Regions from separate parts of the Clostridium fungisolvens genome, predicted to be linked through region 2. Evidence: riboswitches for the same ligand, from Rfam matches in the RefSeq annotation. Region 2 holds a riboswitch; each other region holds the start of a gene.
What was found. A riboswitch is a leader RNA that binds a small molecule or an ion and turns the genes downstream of it on or off. The one in region 2 is predicted to bind S-adenosylmethionine.

Region 1: linked by a shared signal. The riboswitch ahead of bsdtw1_RS04010 (homocysteine synthase) and the one ahead of bsdtw1_RS18555 (epoxyqueuosine reductase) in region 2 are both predicted to bind S-adenosylmethionine.
Region 3: linked by a shared signal. The riboswitch ahead of bsdtw1_RS16325 (methionine ABC transporter ATP-binding protein) and the one ahead of bsdtw1_RS18555 (epoxyqueuosine reductase) in region 2 are both predicted to bind S-adenosylmethionine.

What each region holds. Positions count from the first base shown of each region.
Region 1 is NZ_BLZR01000001.1:1,024,469-1,029,559, forward strand. It holds gene bsdtw1_RS03990 (glycoside hydrolase family 64 protein) at 260-1,624, shown strand; gene bsdtw1_RS03995 (manganese catalase family protein) at 1,770-2,330, opposite strand; gene bsdtw1_RS04000 (spore coat protein CotJB) at 2,350-2,604, opposite strand; gene bsdtw1_RS04005 (spore coat associated protein CotJA) at 2,604-2,777, opposite strand; SAM riboswitch class I at 3,140-3,241, shown strand; SAM riboswitch class I at 3,317-3,433, shown strand; gene bsdtw1_RS04010 (homocysteine synthase) at 3,635-4,927, shown strand.
Region 2 is NZ_BLZR01000001.1:4,194,760-4,199,850, forward strand. It holds gene bsdtw1_RS18550 (trans-sulfuration enzyme family protein) at 239-1,417, opposite strand; gene bsdtw1_RS18555 (epoxyqueuosine reductase) at 1,483-2,322, opposite strand; SAM riboswitch class I at 2,597-2,702, opposite strand; gene bsdtw1_RS18560 (TetR/AcrR family transcriptional regulator) at 2,862-3,449, shown strand; gene bsdtw1_RS18565 (zinc ribbon domain-containing protein) at 3,470-3,706, shown strand; gene gpmA (2,3-diphosphoglycerate-dependent phosphoglycerate mutase) at 3,751-4,512, opposite strand; gene bsdtw1_RS18575 (TetR/AcrR family transcriptional regulator) at 5,056-5,091, shown strand, end outside.
Region 3 is NZ_BLZR01000001.1:3,713,856-3,718,946, reverse strand. It holds gene bsdtw1_RS16335 (sulfite exporter TauE/SafE family protein) at 1-123, opposite strand, end outside; gene bsdtw1_RS16330 (MFS transporter) at 240-1,475, shown strand; SAM riboswitch class I at 1,667-1,782, shown strand; gene bsdtw1_RS16325 (methionine ABC transporter ATP-binding protein) at 1,883-2,848, shown strand; gene bsdtw1_RS16320 (methionine ABC transporter permease) at 2,841-3,500, shown strand; gene bsdtw1_RS16315 (MetQ/NlpA family ABC transporter substrate-binding protein) at 3,524-4,333, shown strand; gene bsdtw1_RS16310 (MetQ/NlpA family ABC transporter substrate-binding protein) at 4,369-5,091, shown strand, end outside.

The DNA of each region.
Region 1 (5,091 bases), 3.2 Mb from region 2:
TAGGTATGTCATTTCAACATTTTATACTATGAAGTCAAATCTATCTGCCAATCTAAACGATTACACAACTGAGCATAATATTTAGCCATTATAACTAGAAATGAAATATCTATATTTTATAAATGGTTTAGTACGCCTGAGGAGGTGAAGAAAGCTTTAAATAATTCATTAAATTTTAACCTTTTTTATTAAGCAGCTTTATTTTGCTATTAAAATTGCTAACTAAAATAATTTTTATATTTATTAGGAGGTAAAATGAATGTTCAAAAAGATTTATAAAACAGTATCAATATTTACTGTTCTACTTTTCATGGGATTATTTTTATCTGGTGTGAGTGCTAAGGCAGCAGATTATACAAGCGGTGTAAGTGTATCAGGAACCACTGCTACTATTTGGTTCAAGTCGAATGTAAGTACTACATGGGTAGATGTACACTATAAGATAAATTCAGGAACTCAACAAAACTTTAGAATGACTTATAACAGCGCAGCAGGCAGATATGAGCAAAACGTCACAGTTGCATCAGGAAATGTTATATCTTATGCATTTACTTACAACAATGGGACACCAGCATATGATACAGCATGGGTTGACTATACCGTAGGATCAGGTACTACTAATCCTCCTACAACAAGTGGTTCAATATACTCAATTGCAGCTTCTTCAATACCAACACCGACTGTAAGTGGTGCAGTTAATGTTAAGGTTATGAATGGAACAAATGGAGCATATGCAGATAGTAATATATATTGGGGTGTATTAGGAATAAACCCTGCTACAGGAAAATGGTGTTACTTAGATTTGAATGGTAACTTAGTACCAATATCAAATGCATTAAATGATGCTACAGGTCACTTAACAAAGAACGGCGTTAATTATGCTAATATTTATCACAAAGTAAGTGAAGCAAACTGGGTACAAATGCCTAAGATAACATCAGGAAGAATGTTCTTAAGCGTTGGTTCACCATGTTATATAAAGACTTATGATACAGGTTTTGCAGGTCCTAACGTAGACAATACTACAGATCCAAATAGAGATGTATATTTTGATTTTGTCGAATTTACAGTAAATGATACTGGATATCATGGAAATACAACAAGAGTTGATGGTTTTGGATTCCCAATCCAACACAGATTAGTTAATAAAGCTGGTAACTATGATAAAACTGTTGGTGAACTAGAGTCAGAAACTAGATCAGGAATATTTACAAAATACCAAAGTGAAGTTCCAACAGAATTTAAGTCTTTAGCTACAGTTCAAGCACCATATAGAATTGTTGCCCCAATCCATGGTTCATTTGCAGTAGGTGGAGCAAATGCTAACTACTTTGCAGGATATTCAAGCTATTCAACACAAGATATATTACTAGGAACAAATGGATTACAACAAAATCCTCAAATATGTGCTGCAATAAACAGACATGTATATACTGATACCGCAAATTGGAATAATCCAACTGCATACTATAAAGCTTCTCCAGCAAATTACTATGCTAAATTCTGGCATGATCACAGCATAAATAGTCTTGCATATGGCTTCTGTTATGATGATGTTAATCAACAAGCAGCTTACCTTGAAGTAGGAGATCCTAAAGGATTAATAATCAGAGTTGGCTGGTAAAATAAATCAATTAAATTAAATTTGGAAAAGGCTATTAGCAAAGAAATCATGCTAATAGCCTTTTCAATTTTTATTTTTTCAAATAAAAACTATAAAAATATATTTTTTAAGTGATTACTATATCGTTATATACTCAAAATACGCACTACTTTTTACAGTGCTCCTGAACTTGTACTAATGCTTCCCCGAATCTTTGGAAGTGTACAACTTCTCTTTCTCTTAAGAAATATAGTACGTCAAGTACGTCTTTATCATCGATTAATTGAATTAATCTTTCATAAGCAGCTCTTGCTTTTTGCTCAGCAGCCATATCTTCATGTAAGTCAGCTATTGGATCAGTAGTTGCTTGTATATATGCGCCAGTCCATGGAATACCATTTGGATCAGAAGGGTAGGCAGCTGTGCCATGTACAACATAGTAAGAATCAAAACCTTCAGCTTTTATTTCTTCTGGGGTAGCCTTTCTAGTAAGTTGATAAATCATTGAAGAAACGATTTCTAAATGAGCCAATTCTTCAGTTCCGATATCAGTTAACAATCCTTTTGTTTTCCCAGTAGGCATTGTATATCTTTGGCTTAAGTATCTGATAGAAGCACTAAGTTCGCCATCAGGACCACCTAATTGAGTCATAATAATCTTTGCTGTCTTCAAATCAGGGGTTTTAATATCTACGGGATATTCTAATCTTTTTTCATAATACCACATTCATTATTCCTCCATTAATTTAATTTGCTTCTCTTTCCCATGGCCATGGTTCTGAAACCCATTGATCCCAGCATTCAGCTGGTTCAAGACCAAAGTTGGTTAGAGGACCATAGTTTGATACATATTCTTTTCTTAGTGCTTTAAGTTTTACAGAAAGGTAATTCAATCGTTCTAAAGCATCTTTACAATCAGGATGAGTATCTAGGTAAAGACTAAGATCTACTAAGTAGAAGCCTACTTGTTGAATCATGCAAAGTAATTTCTTTTGTTCCATTAGTACTCCCTCCCATGTTTCTTCTTTTCATAAGGTCTATATAAATCATTGAATATAGTGCCACGTCCAAAAGCGGTCTTTATATCATATAGATCTTTAAATGGTTGAGGTAATACATAAGCTTCTGCATAGTCTAGCTTAAGCTCATCTTTCATCTTAAATACGTCACTCATAAGATATCCTCCAGTAATTAAATTTTTAAATTCGGCTCTGTATTATATAAGTATGTATCTTTAGAGCATAATGACACAGCTTTTTAATTCTATTTAAATTCTGAAAAGCATATAATTATAATTAATAGCTCCGTAGAGTATTTCATGTTGAAGTTAAATAGTTATCCAATCGATGCTTCACTTCATAACAGATTTTATATTTTCAAATTCTATGCTTAGAATCTAGCAGAGTTTTGAAAGTAGTTTAATAATCGAAGTATTGTATCCTTGACTAAAACTTAAATAAAAAAATATGAAAATTATTGTTGACAACCTATTTTTTAGTAATTATAATAAGAACAAGCAATTGAAACTAAATAAAGATCTTATCGAGAGTGGTGGAGGGATAGGCCCTGTGAAGCCCAGCAACCAGTATTTCATTATACATGGTGCTAAGTCCAACAGCGTTAGCTGAGAGATAAGTATGTGTGTTTATCATACCTCTTTCTCAGTAAAGAGGTTTTTTATTTTACATGATATAATAATTAAATATTTAATATTTCTTATCAAGAGAGGTTGAGGGACTGGCCCTACGAAACCTCGGCAACCTTCAGATCCATTTATCTGAAAAGGTGCCAAATCCTGCTTTAGGATCATTACCTAAAGAAAGATGAGAGATGGTAGAGTTTTGTGGTTAATTATACCTTCTTTCGTCATACATTTTTGAGAAAGGAGGTATTTTTGTTTTATTCTCTAGGAATTAAAGAGCCAATATTAATGAAATTATTTGATTTTAATATATACAAAACAATTATTTAATTGAAATTTAGTATTTGTCATTATAGAAAATAAATCATTTAGAATGAGGAGAGATTAATATGAGTGAAGAAAGAAGTTTAAAATTTGATACATTACAGGTACATGCAGGTCAAGAAGCAGATCCAACAACAGGATCAAGAGCAGTTCCAATATATCAGACAACATCATATGTATTTAACAGTGTTGAACATGGGGCTAATCTGTTTGGATTAAAAGAAACTGGAAATATATATACTAGAATAATGAATCCAACTACAGATGTTTTTGAAAAGAGAATAGCAGCACTAGAGGGTGGAATAGCAGCACTTGCAGTTGCATCAGGTTCAGCGGCTATAACATATGCTATTATAAACATTGCTGAAGCAGGTGATGAAATAGTTGCGGCTAGTACATTATACGGAGGAACATACAATTTATTTGGAGCTACCCTTCCTAGATATGGTATAAAGACAGTGTTTGTAAATCCAGATGATCCAGAAAACTTTAGAAATGCGATTACAGAAAAAACAAAAGCACTTTATATTGAAAGTATAGGTAACCCTGGAATAAACCTTGTTGATATAGAAGCTGTTGCAGCTGTTGCTCATGAAAATGGAATTCCACTAATCGTTGATAATACTTTTGGTACACCATATCTAATAAGACCAATCGAGTTTGGAGCTGATATAGTAGTACATTCTGCTACTAAGTTTATAGGTGGACATGGAACTTCAATCGGAGGAGTAATAATAGATGCTGGAAAGTTTGATTGGGTAGCAAGTGGGAAATTTAAAGGTCTTACAGAGCCGGACGAAAGCTATCATGGTATAAGGTTCGCACAAGATGTAGGAGCTGCTGCTTATGTTACTAAAGCTAGGGTTCAATTGTTGAGAGATACTGGAGCTGCAATAAGCCCATTTAACTCTTTCTTATTCATTCAAGGACTTGAAACATTATCTTTAAGAGTTGAAAGACATGTTTCTAATACTAAGAAGATAGTAGAATTTTTAAGCAAACATCCTCTAGTTTCTTGGGTTAGCTATCCAGGATTAGAAGGAAACAAATATAATGAGCTTGCTAAAAAGTACTTCCCTAAGGGAGCAGGGTCAATATTTACTTTTGGTATAAAAGGTGGAACTGAAGAAGGAAAGATTTTTATTGAAAGTCTTAAAATCTTCTCACATCTTGCAAATGTTGCAGATGCTAAATCATTAGTAATACATCCAGCTAGTACAACACATGCTCAATTAAATGAAGAACAACAATTTTCTGCAGGAGTAACTCCAGATCTAATAAGGTTATCTATCGGAATTGAAGATGCAGATGATTTAATATATGATTTAGACCAAGCCTTAAATAAGATAGTTAAATAGCATAATTTCAAGATCAACATTAATTATAGATAAATAATTTTGCCTCCTAAGATATTAATCTTATATAAATGTATTACTTCTTGAAGAATTTTTTAAAAATTCGTTCCTTAGATATGAGGGGAGTCAAATGTATTTGAGGACTAGAAGTGGTATGGAATTAACCT
Region 2 (5,091 bases):
GCTTTAATGAACTTACGCAAAGAATTAATCTAACTTCTCCTGTATAACCAATTAATTTTAACAATTTTCTTAAATAAAACCTTATCTTTTAATTTTATGAAATATATAAATTATGAAAAGCACTTGAGTTTATATAATAAATAAATTCAAGTGCTTTTCATTATTCTGTACAATTTCTATATCCTAAGCATTCTAACTCAAAAAATCAGTAATCTACCAGATTATGAGTCAATCTCCTCTATATCTTTGCTAAGGCCTTGTCAAACTCTGCAATAATGTCATCAATATCTTCAAGTCCAACAGAAACTCTTATCAGCCCTTTAGATATATTAGCTTTTTTAAGTTCCTCATCCGTTAATGCCCTATGAGATGTCTTTACTGGATATGAGACAGAAGTTGTTACCCCTGCAAGGCTTGGAACGAATTTTATACTTTCAAGATTTCTTATTAATTCATAAGCTCCTCTTTCTCCGTCTATGACATCAATACTTAGCATACCTCCAAAGTCATCTCCATTGAATAGTGATTTTGCCACCTCAAAGTAAGGTGAACTTTTAAGACCTGGGTAGTATACATTCTTTATCTTTTCATGTTTTTCTAAGTATTCAGCAAGCTTTAATGCATTCTCTGAATGCTTCTTTAATCTAAGTTCTAAAGTTCTTAAACTTCTTATTAAAAGCCAAGCATCAAAAGGACTCATCATAGGACCATATAAAGCACCTGTATTTCTTATGCTGTTTACATTCTCTTTGTCTGCAACTACAATGCCTCCAGTAACATCGCTATGTCCACATATATACTTTGTAGCACTATATACAACAATGTCTGCCCCAAGCTTTAACGGCTGGCATATTACTCCCGTAGCAAAAGTATTGTCAACAATAAGCTTTGCACCATGTTTATGCGACAATTCTGATATAGTTTTTATATCAATAACTTCCATCAATGGGTTTGATATAGTTTCCACATATACCACCTTAGTATTTTGTTTAAAATATTGTTCAATACTTTCATTTACCACATCTACAAATGTTACTTCAACATTAAATTTTGCAAGTTCTTGCTTTAAAAAGGTGTAGCTTCCACCATATAAGACACTTGCTGCTATTATATGATCTCCAGCCTTTACATTAGCAACTATCGACATTGCTATGGCTCCCATTCCAGATGAAAATACCTGCGCATCTTCTGCTTCGTCTATTCCTGCTATTATCTCTTCTAAAGCATCATGTCCTGGATTACCATTTCTTGAGTAAACATACCCTTCTTCTTCGTTATCATAAACTTTATCAAGAGTTTCTACATCATCAAACACAAATACTGAAGTCATTGATATTGGAATAGTCTTGGATCTTGAAACTGATTTAGGACTTTTTTCTCCTAAGTGAGTGAGTCTTGTACTAAAATTGCCTTTCATTTATAAATCCCCCAATCTTAATCTTTATATTTTTCTGAGTTCGTTGAAATTAAAATAACCAAACTTTATTCAGATTTAACTTCCTTTGAACCATGATTTCTAGCATGAATCCATCCTGCATATTCTTCAATTCCTTCACAAGTTGCTAGTGCCTGTTTTTCATTCAAATACTTTTTAGCATTGTTTCCATATATTTTCCTGTCCTCACCTATAGGACATACTTTTATACATACACCGCAGGGATACGCATAGGCATCCTTAAGCTTTGAATGGTATTCCGCACATTTTTTCTTGTCCATATTTGCTATAAGTGTTTCTGTAGTAGTATAAACACTAGCTGGACAGCATCTCTTACACATTTCACATTTAATACAAAGATCCTTATTTAAAAGTTCATCCGGCTCTATTACAGCATCAGTTAAAACAGATACCAATCTAACTCTAGGTCCAAATTCTTTAGTTAATAAAGTATGGTTATAACCTATAGTTCCAAGTCCTGCATACTTTCCTGCCAATACATGTGAAAAGGCAGCCGCTGGTTTCTTCACCAATATAGATATGTCTCCATACCCATCTCTTGGAAAATAAAAGGCTCTATGCCCTAATGTATTTAAATAATTCGCTAGCTTATAGGCTGTTTCATCTAATAATCTATTAGTTGTATTATATAATTCCGAGTAAACTATAGAAGGTGTAGTTTCAAGCATTGGCAAAAATATTTGTATTCCTAAAACAATTATTGACTTCGTTTCAGGCCATATATTTTGCGGAAAATACTCTGGCGATGTTTCTTTAAATTCATCCCATCTATCCACTGAAGCAAAGCCTATAATATTTGCCCCCATTTCCTTAGCTTTATTTATAATATCTTGTTTTAATTTATTACTTCCATTTATATCAGACATAAAAACTCCTCATTCTTTATTTATGACTAATTAACTTTAAAATTTGCATACACTGGTTCTCTAAGGTTAAATCATTGCAAGGATATATATAAATACCATTATTTATTTCAAACAAAATCAGTTCCTTTAGTTATCTGTAATTGACTTTATAAAATTGTAAATCATCGTTAAAAATCTTCCCTCCTTAAAAAAAACTTATCGTAAAGATTAAAAAAAATTATAACTCCTAAAAAACAAAAAAATCTCTTCACTGAAAGAGATTTTTATAACACGTTCCTTATCTTTCAGCATTGCTGCAGGATTTAGCACCATGTATGCAAATGAAACATACTGGTTGCTGGGTTTCAAAGGGCCAGTCCCTCCACCACTCTTAATAAGACTTTATTAAATTATTATTTTATTTATATAATATTTTCTATATTGTGTCAATAAGAAAATAATCTAAATTTATTATGAAAACATATTGACAATACTTATATACAAGATTATTATTGAGTTGTAACTCAATGAGTTTATGCTCATCAAATTAAGGTGGTACTATGACAGAAAATAAAAGACAAATTCAAAAAAGAGAAACTAGAAGCAAGTTAATAGAAATAGCAATGGAGCAGTTTAGCTTAAATGGTATTTTATCAACAAGGACCATAGATATTGCAAAGGCTGCTAAAGTGTCTCACGGCACTGTGTTTTCCCACTTTCCTACTCAAGAAGAGCTACTTATAGCTGTTATCAATGAATTTGGCAATAAGATTGCAACTCGTCTACATGAGTTGGTCAGTGAAGAAAGCACTTTAGAGGATTTATTAAAAGCACATATAACTGCGTTATCAGAGTTTGAAGCTTTTTATACTAGACTGATAATCGAAAGAAGACTTTTACCTGTAGAAGTTCGTAATGTGTATATTAGCATCAACTCAACTATTTCTCATCACATTAGTTTAGCTGCTGAAAGAGAAATATCTCTTGGAAACATACGTCCTCTTTCTATTGATTTACTTTATAACACTTGGGTTGGATTACTACACTACTATTTAACCAATGGTGACCTTTTCTCACCCAATAAGTCTGTACTAAAAAACTATGGAACACAATTATTACATCATTACATTAACTTGATAAAAATATAATTTTAGGAGGTAGTTATTAAATGAAAACTTGTATCGCATGTGGAATGCCTATGGAAACAGTCGAAGATTTCGCTAGTAAAGATGAACGAAAGGATTATTGTAAATATTGTGCACGTCCTGATGGAGCAATGCAATCTTATGAGGAAAAACTTAGTTCATTAACTAACTTCATAATCAAAACTCAGGGATTAGACACTAATGTTGCTAATGAAGTTGCAAAATCAATGATGGCTAAGCTTCCAGCTTGGCAAAAATAAAGTAATAAGGCTTTTGCATTTAATTATGCAAAAGCCTTATTATCTTATACTTTTCCTACTAATTGTTTGCTTTCATTAATATCTTTAGGAATTGCCATTTCTGGAAGCTTTCCGTCTAATGATAGATAGTAATGTCTAATTGGAGTTAGATCGTCATTAAGTTCATATACCAAAGGTGTTCCTGTTGGTATGTTAAGACTTGCTATACCGTCACTAGATATATTATCTAAATATTTAACCAAAGCTCTTAAAGTATTACCATGAGCAGCTATTATAACCTTCTTATCTTCTTTTAAAGCAGGAACAATTTCCTGAAACCAGTCCTGTAACACTCTCTTTTCAGTGTCAGCTAAGTTCTCTGTTAGTGGTAATTGCTCTTCTGACAATCCTTTATATTTTATCTCATGACCAGGATATCTTGGATCATCTTTACTAAGTTCTGGTGGTCTAACATCAACAAATCTTCTCCATTTATGAACCTGCTCTTCTCCATACTTTTCAGCAGTTTCTTGTTTATTTAACCCTTGAAGCGCACCGTAGTGTCTTTCGTTAAGCTTCCAAGAATTATGGATAGGTATCCACATTAGATCCATTTCGTGAAGTATTATCCACAAGGTTCTTACAGCTCTCTTTAATACTGAAGTATATGCAACATCAAAAGTAAATCCGTTCTCCTTAAGTATTTTACCTGCTTTTCTTGCCTCAATAAGCCCGTTCTCTGATAAATCTACATCTGTCCACCCAGTAAATTTATTCTCTAAATTCCAAAGACTTTCTCCATGTCTTATTAAAACTAATTTCTTCATAATTTCCACTCCTCTCATAGGTTCAGATATTCTATATTATTATTTATTTCAATATATAAAATTCTATAAATAATGATTTAATTTATTATTAATTTCTTCAGACATTTTCTATACTCTATGTTAATAAACTACAATTTTAGTTAATTGATAATTATTATCATTTCATACTTCTATTATACACCTTTCTTTTCGAAATTCCACTATTTATTAAAATTTTTCTATGCCTTTAATGTAATTTTCACCTTAAAGTTTATATGACATGTTTCTTTTACGGCCTTCTCGTCTGTTACCTTTTCAATGTACTTTTTTTGTATAGAACGCTAGATAAATTACAAATATATCTTCTTAATCCAAAAACGTTAAACTCATACTGGTATAGACTAGGTTTATAATATCAAATATAGCTTTAAGTCTTATATTAAAATTAAATTATTTTACTGCTGCTTTAAGTAAACATTTTCACAGCATTGACATTTAAGATCATTTAGAATTATAATAAGCATAAAATGAAGCGTCATTCTATGCTTGAAGCGAGGTAATATCATGGTTTACAAAAGTTCAAAGGAAACACAAGAAAGA
Region 3 (5,091 bases), 480 kb from region 2:
TATATGTGGTGGTAATCCGAAAAGCATGTAAGCAGGCAGGCTGATAAGTCCTCCACCTCCAGCAATAGAGTCAACGAATGCTGCGATAAAACCTGAAATACAGAGTAAAATTAAACTAATCAATATAAATATCCCCCTTATGAACTATCCCTCAATTGAAAATATTATCATAGTTTGTAATAATTTTAAATATGACGTTAAAAAGATTTTATCGTAGGTAAAGGAAGAAGGGATAAGCAATGAATAAAAGGGGGAGGTTTACCCTTGGGGCATTAAAACATAGAGATTTCAGATTCTTTTTTATGGGATCCGTAGTTTCACTTATAGGAACATGGATGCAAAATGCAGGACAGTCTTGGCTTGTAGTAACTTTAACTGATTCTGCTCTTAAACTAAGTTTTGTAAGTGCACTGCAATTTACTCCAGTTTTATTATTTTCATTATTTGCAGGTGCCTTGATTGATAATTATCCTAAGAAGAAGATATTACTTATCACTCAGTCCATAATGGGAATACTAGCCTTTATACTAACCTTTTTAGTGTTTACTCATCAGATACAATATTGGCATATTCTTGTTCTGGCAGCTATTCTAGGGTGCTGTAATGCTGTAGACATGCCAGCGAGACAGTCTTTTATGATAGAACTTGTAGGAAAAGAAGATTTGATGAATGCAATAGCATTAAATTCAACTGTGTTTAATGCAGCTAGAATGGTTGGACCAGCAGTTGCAGGAATAATGATTAAATTCTTTGGCTTTTTCATTTGCTTCTTATTAAACGCAATTAGTTTTATACCTTTAGTATATGGTATTTATATGATTTCAGTTAGCGGTGAGCCAAAGCAAAATGCTGAGAAGAAAAATATGATGTTAGATATAAAAGAAGGACTAAAATATGTCTTCAATTCTAAAGATATACTCTTTACAATATTGTTAGTGTTTTTTGTATCTACCTTTGCTATGAATTATAGTGTTTTAATACCGCTACTCGCAAAACAAGTTCTGAATATGGACTCTGATGGATATGGATATCTTATGTCTGCAATGGGGCTTGGGTCGATGATTTCTGCTTTTACTGTTGCAACTAGAAGTAGAGGACCAAAAAGAAAAATTATGTTTTTGGCAGGAGCAGTGATATCTATAATGTTAGTATTTATAGGAGTATTTAAAGATTATGGAATATCTATCGTAACATTGTTTATTGCAGGGGTATTTAATGTGTTATTTTCAACAACTGCTAATTCTACAATTCAATTGAAGTCCAAAAATGAATTTAGAGGAAGAGTAATGAGTGTATATGCAATGGTGTTTGCAGGGGCAACACCACTAGGAAGCTTGTTTGAGGGAGTGATATCCAAATGGTTAAGCGTAACTGATGCTTTTATAATATCAGGAGTAGTTACTGTAATTATAGGATTTATTATTTATACATTAGTTATGAAACAAGAAAAGTTAGATAGAGAGTTACTTAATTAATATACACAGGCTTCCAATAGGAATACTAATAAATAAATAACAAATAACAAAGTAATGTAAAAGGTTTCTTTAATAGATTGTTAATAATGTTCATATATTAATAATATATTCTTAATAATTTAAAAAACTATTGATTTAATTCGGAAAAGATATTATAGTTGTATCAATGGAAAACAAATTAAATATTATCGTTCTTATCTAGAGAGGTGGAGGGACTGGCCCGATGAAGCCCGGCAACCCGTATATGTTCATTTACATATACAATGGTGCCAATTCCTGCGACGCATTTTGCGTTGAGAGATGAGAGTAAATTCAGGGTCTATATCGCCGGAGTTTATTCTCGGGCGTTTTTTGTTCTGTTTATATGATAATAATTATTGTTTAATAATCAATTTAGGGGGATTTGTATGATAAAAATTGAAGGTGTAAATAAGAGTTTCAATGATATACAAGTTCTTAAAGACATTAATCTAGATATCAAAGAGGGCGAAATATTTGGATTGGTTGGCCATAGTGGGGCTGGAAAGTCAACCTTGCTTAGATGTCTGAACGGACTTGAGTCCTATAATGCAGGAAGTGTTACTGTTGGTGGACAAGAAGTGAAAGACCTTAAAGGTAAGGAAATGAGAAGTTTCAGAAAGGATCTAGGAATGATATTCCAACACTTTTCTCTTCTAGAAAGAAAAAATGTGTATGACAATATAGCTTTACCGATGGAATGTTGGGGCATACCAAAGGCTAAAGTAAAAACTAGAGTAGATGAACTTCTAAAGATTGTAGGATTAGAAGACAAAGCAAAAAGTAAGCCAAGACAACTTAGTGGTGGACAAAAGCAGAGGGTAGCAATTGCAAGAGCTTTAGCACTAGAACCAAAGATTCTTCTTTGTGATGAGGCTACTTCAGCACTTGATCCTAAAACAACTAAATCAATATTATCACTTTTAAGAGAGATAAATGAAAAACTTGGGATAACTATAGTTGTAGTTACTCATCAGATGGAAGTAGTTAAAGAAGTATGCCAAAGAGTAGCAATACTTGAAGGTGGAGAAGTTCTTGAAGTTGGAAATGTTGAAGAGCTTTTCTTAAGACATACTAAAGCTTTAAAAAATCTTCTTGGGGAAGAAGAGATACTGCCAACTGAAGGAGTAAACATAAAGATATTATTCCCTAAGGATAACTCGCATCAAAGTATAATAACCTCAATGGCAAGAGAGCTAGACATCGATTTTTCAATAGTTTGGGGTAAACTTGAAAAATTTAGAGATGATGTACTAGGATCATTAGTTATTAATGTAAGTAAAGATAAAGAACAGGACATTATAAACTATTTAGATTCTAAGCATGTTGGATGGGAGGTTACTATAAATGAGTGATAATTTTAGTCAGTTTTTTAATCTAGTTTTGGTACCAGCTTTAGGAAAGTCGCTATATATGGTGATAATATCAACTATTATTGCAAGTATACTAGGCTTTATACTAGCAATTGTACTTATAGTAACTGATAAGAATGGGTTAAAGCCAAACAGAATAATATACAGTGTATTAGATTTTATAATCAATATATTTAGAAGCTTTCCATTCATCATATTAATAGTTGCAATAATACCACTTACAAGATTTATAGTAGGTAAAAGTATAGGTGAAACAGCAGCTCTGGTTCCTTTAACAATAGGGGCAGCGCCATTTATAGCAAGAGTTATAGAAGGTGCTTTAAAGGAAGTAGACAAGGGGTTAATTGAAGCTGCTAAGTCTTTCGGAGCTTCGAATATGCAGATAATATTTAAGGTTATGGTTAAAGAAGCGTTACCTTCCATAATATCAGGTATAACACTTTCAATAATCTCAATCCTTGGATACTCTGCGATGGCAGGAGCAGTTGGGGCCGGTGGACTTGGTGCAGTAGCATTAACTTATGGATATCAAAGATTTGATAATCAAGTAATGTTTTATACTGTAGTTACCTTAATAATACTGGTTCAAATACTTCAGTCTATAGGTAATCTTGCTTATAAGAAGTTAAGATAAGTAGAAAAAAGGGGGCATAATATATGAAAAAAATATTAACACTAGTATTAACAGCAGCACTCGCTCTTTCTTTAGCTGGATGTGGAAAAAAAGAAGAAACAGCTAAAAAAGAAGATAATAAAACAAATATAGTAGTTGGGGCTACTCTTAAACCAGCAGGTGAGATACTAAATTATCTAAAGAGTGATTTTGAAGCAAAAGGCTACAAGCTTGAAGTAAAAATATTTGATGACTATGTAGCACCAAATACTGCTTTAGAAGAAGGTTCAATAGATGCAAATCTATTTCAACATGAACCATATTTGCTAAAGTTTAATGAAGATCACAAAACAAATTTAGTAACAGTAAAGAAGATTTATCTTCCACCGCTTGGGGCGTATTCAAAGAAAGTAAAAGATATAAAAGAATTAAAGGATAAAGCTGTAATAGCGGTTCCTGCAGATGCTACAAACGAATCAAGAGCATTAAAACTTTTAGAAGCACAAGGATTATTTAAGCTTAACAAAAAAGATCTTGTTACAAAGGTTGATATAGCTGAAAATCCAAAAAATATAGAAATTCAAGAAGTAGATGCAGCTCAGCTTCCAAGAGTACTTCAAGATGTTGATGTTGCTATAATAAATGCAAGCTATGCTTTACCAGCAGGGTTAGATCCTAAGAAGGATACCTTATTCTCAGAACCAAAGGATTCACCATATGCAAACATACTTGCAACTAAAAAGGGTAATGAAAATACAAAATGGATTAAGGATTTAACAGAAGTTCTTACTTCAGACAAAGCTAAGAAATATATAGAAGAACAATACAAAGGAAGCATAATTCCGGTATTCTAACAAAAAATAATTTAATTTATGGAGGGAAAAATATTATGAAATTTAAGAAGTTTTTATCTTTGGGTTTAGCATTAGCACTTGCAGGTTCATTAGCAGCTTGCGGAACTAAGAAGGATTCTGGAACAACAGGTTCTACAGATACAAAGAAAGAAGATAAGGTAATAACAGTTGGAGCTTCACCTTCTCCACACGCAGAAATATTAGAAAAAGTAGTAAAGCCATTACTTGAAAAAGAAGGCTATACTTTAAATATTAAAGTATTTGATGACTATGTATTACCAAATACAGCATTAGATGAAGGATCAATAGATGCAAACTACTTCCAACACGTTCCTTATTTAAATGAAACAATAAAGGAAAAAGGATACAATCTTACTTATACAGTTAAAGTTCATATAGAACCAATCAGAGCTTATTCAGATAAGTTAACTAAATTAGCTGATATAAAAGATGGTGGTCAAGTAGCAGTTCCAAATGATGCTACAAATGAAGCAAGAGCTTTAAAATTACTTGAAAAGAACGGTCTTATAAAGTTAAAAGAAGGCGATTTAGTAACAGTTAAGGATATTACTGAAAACAAAAAGAACTTAAAGTTCACTGAAGCTGAAGCAGCTCAATTACCAACAGTATTAAAGGATGTTGATGTTGCTGTAATAAACACAAATGTTGCATTAGCTGCAAAGCTTGATGTTAACAAGGCTTTAGCTGTAGAAGATAAGGATTCACCATATGCAAACATTCTAGCTGTTAAAAAAGGT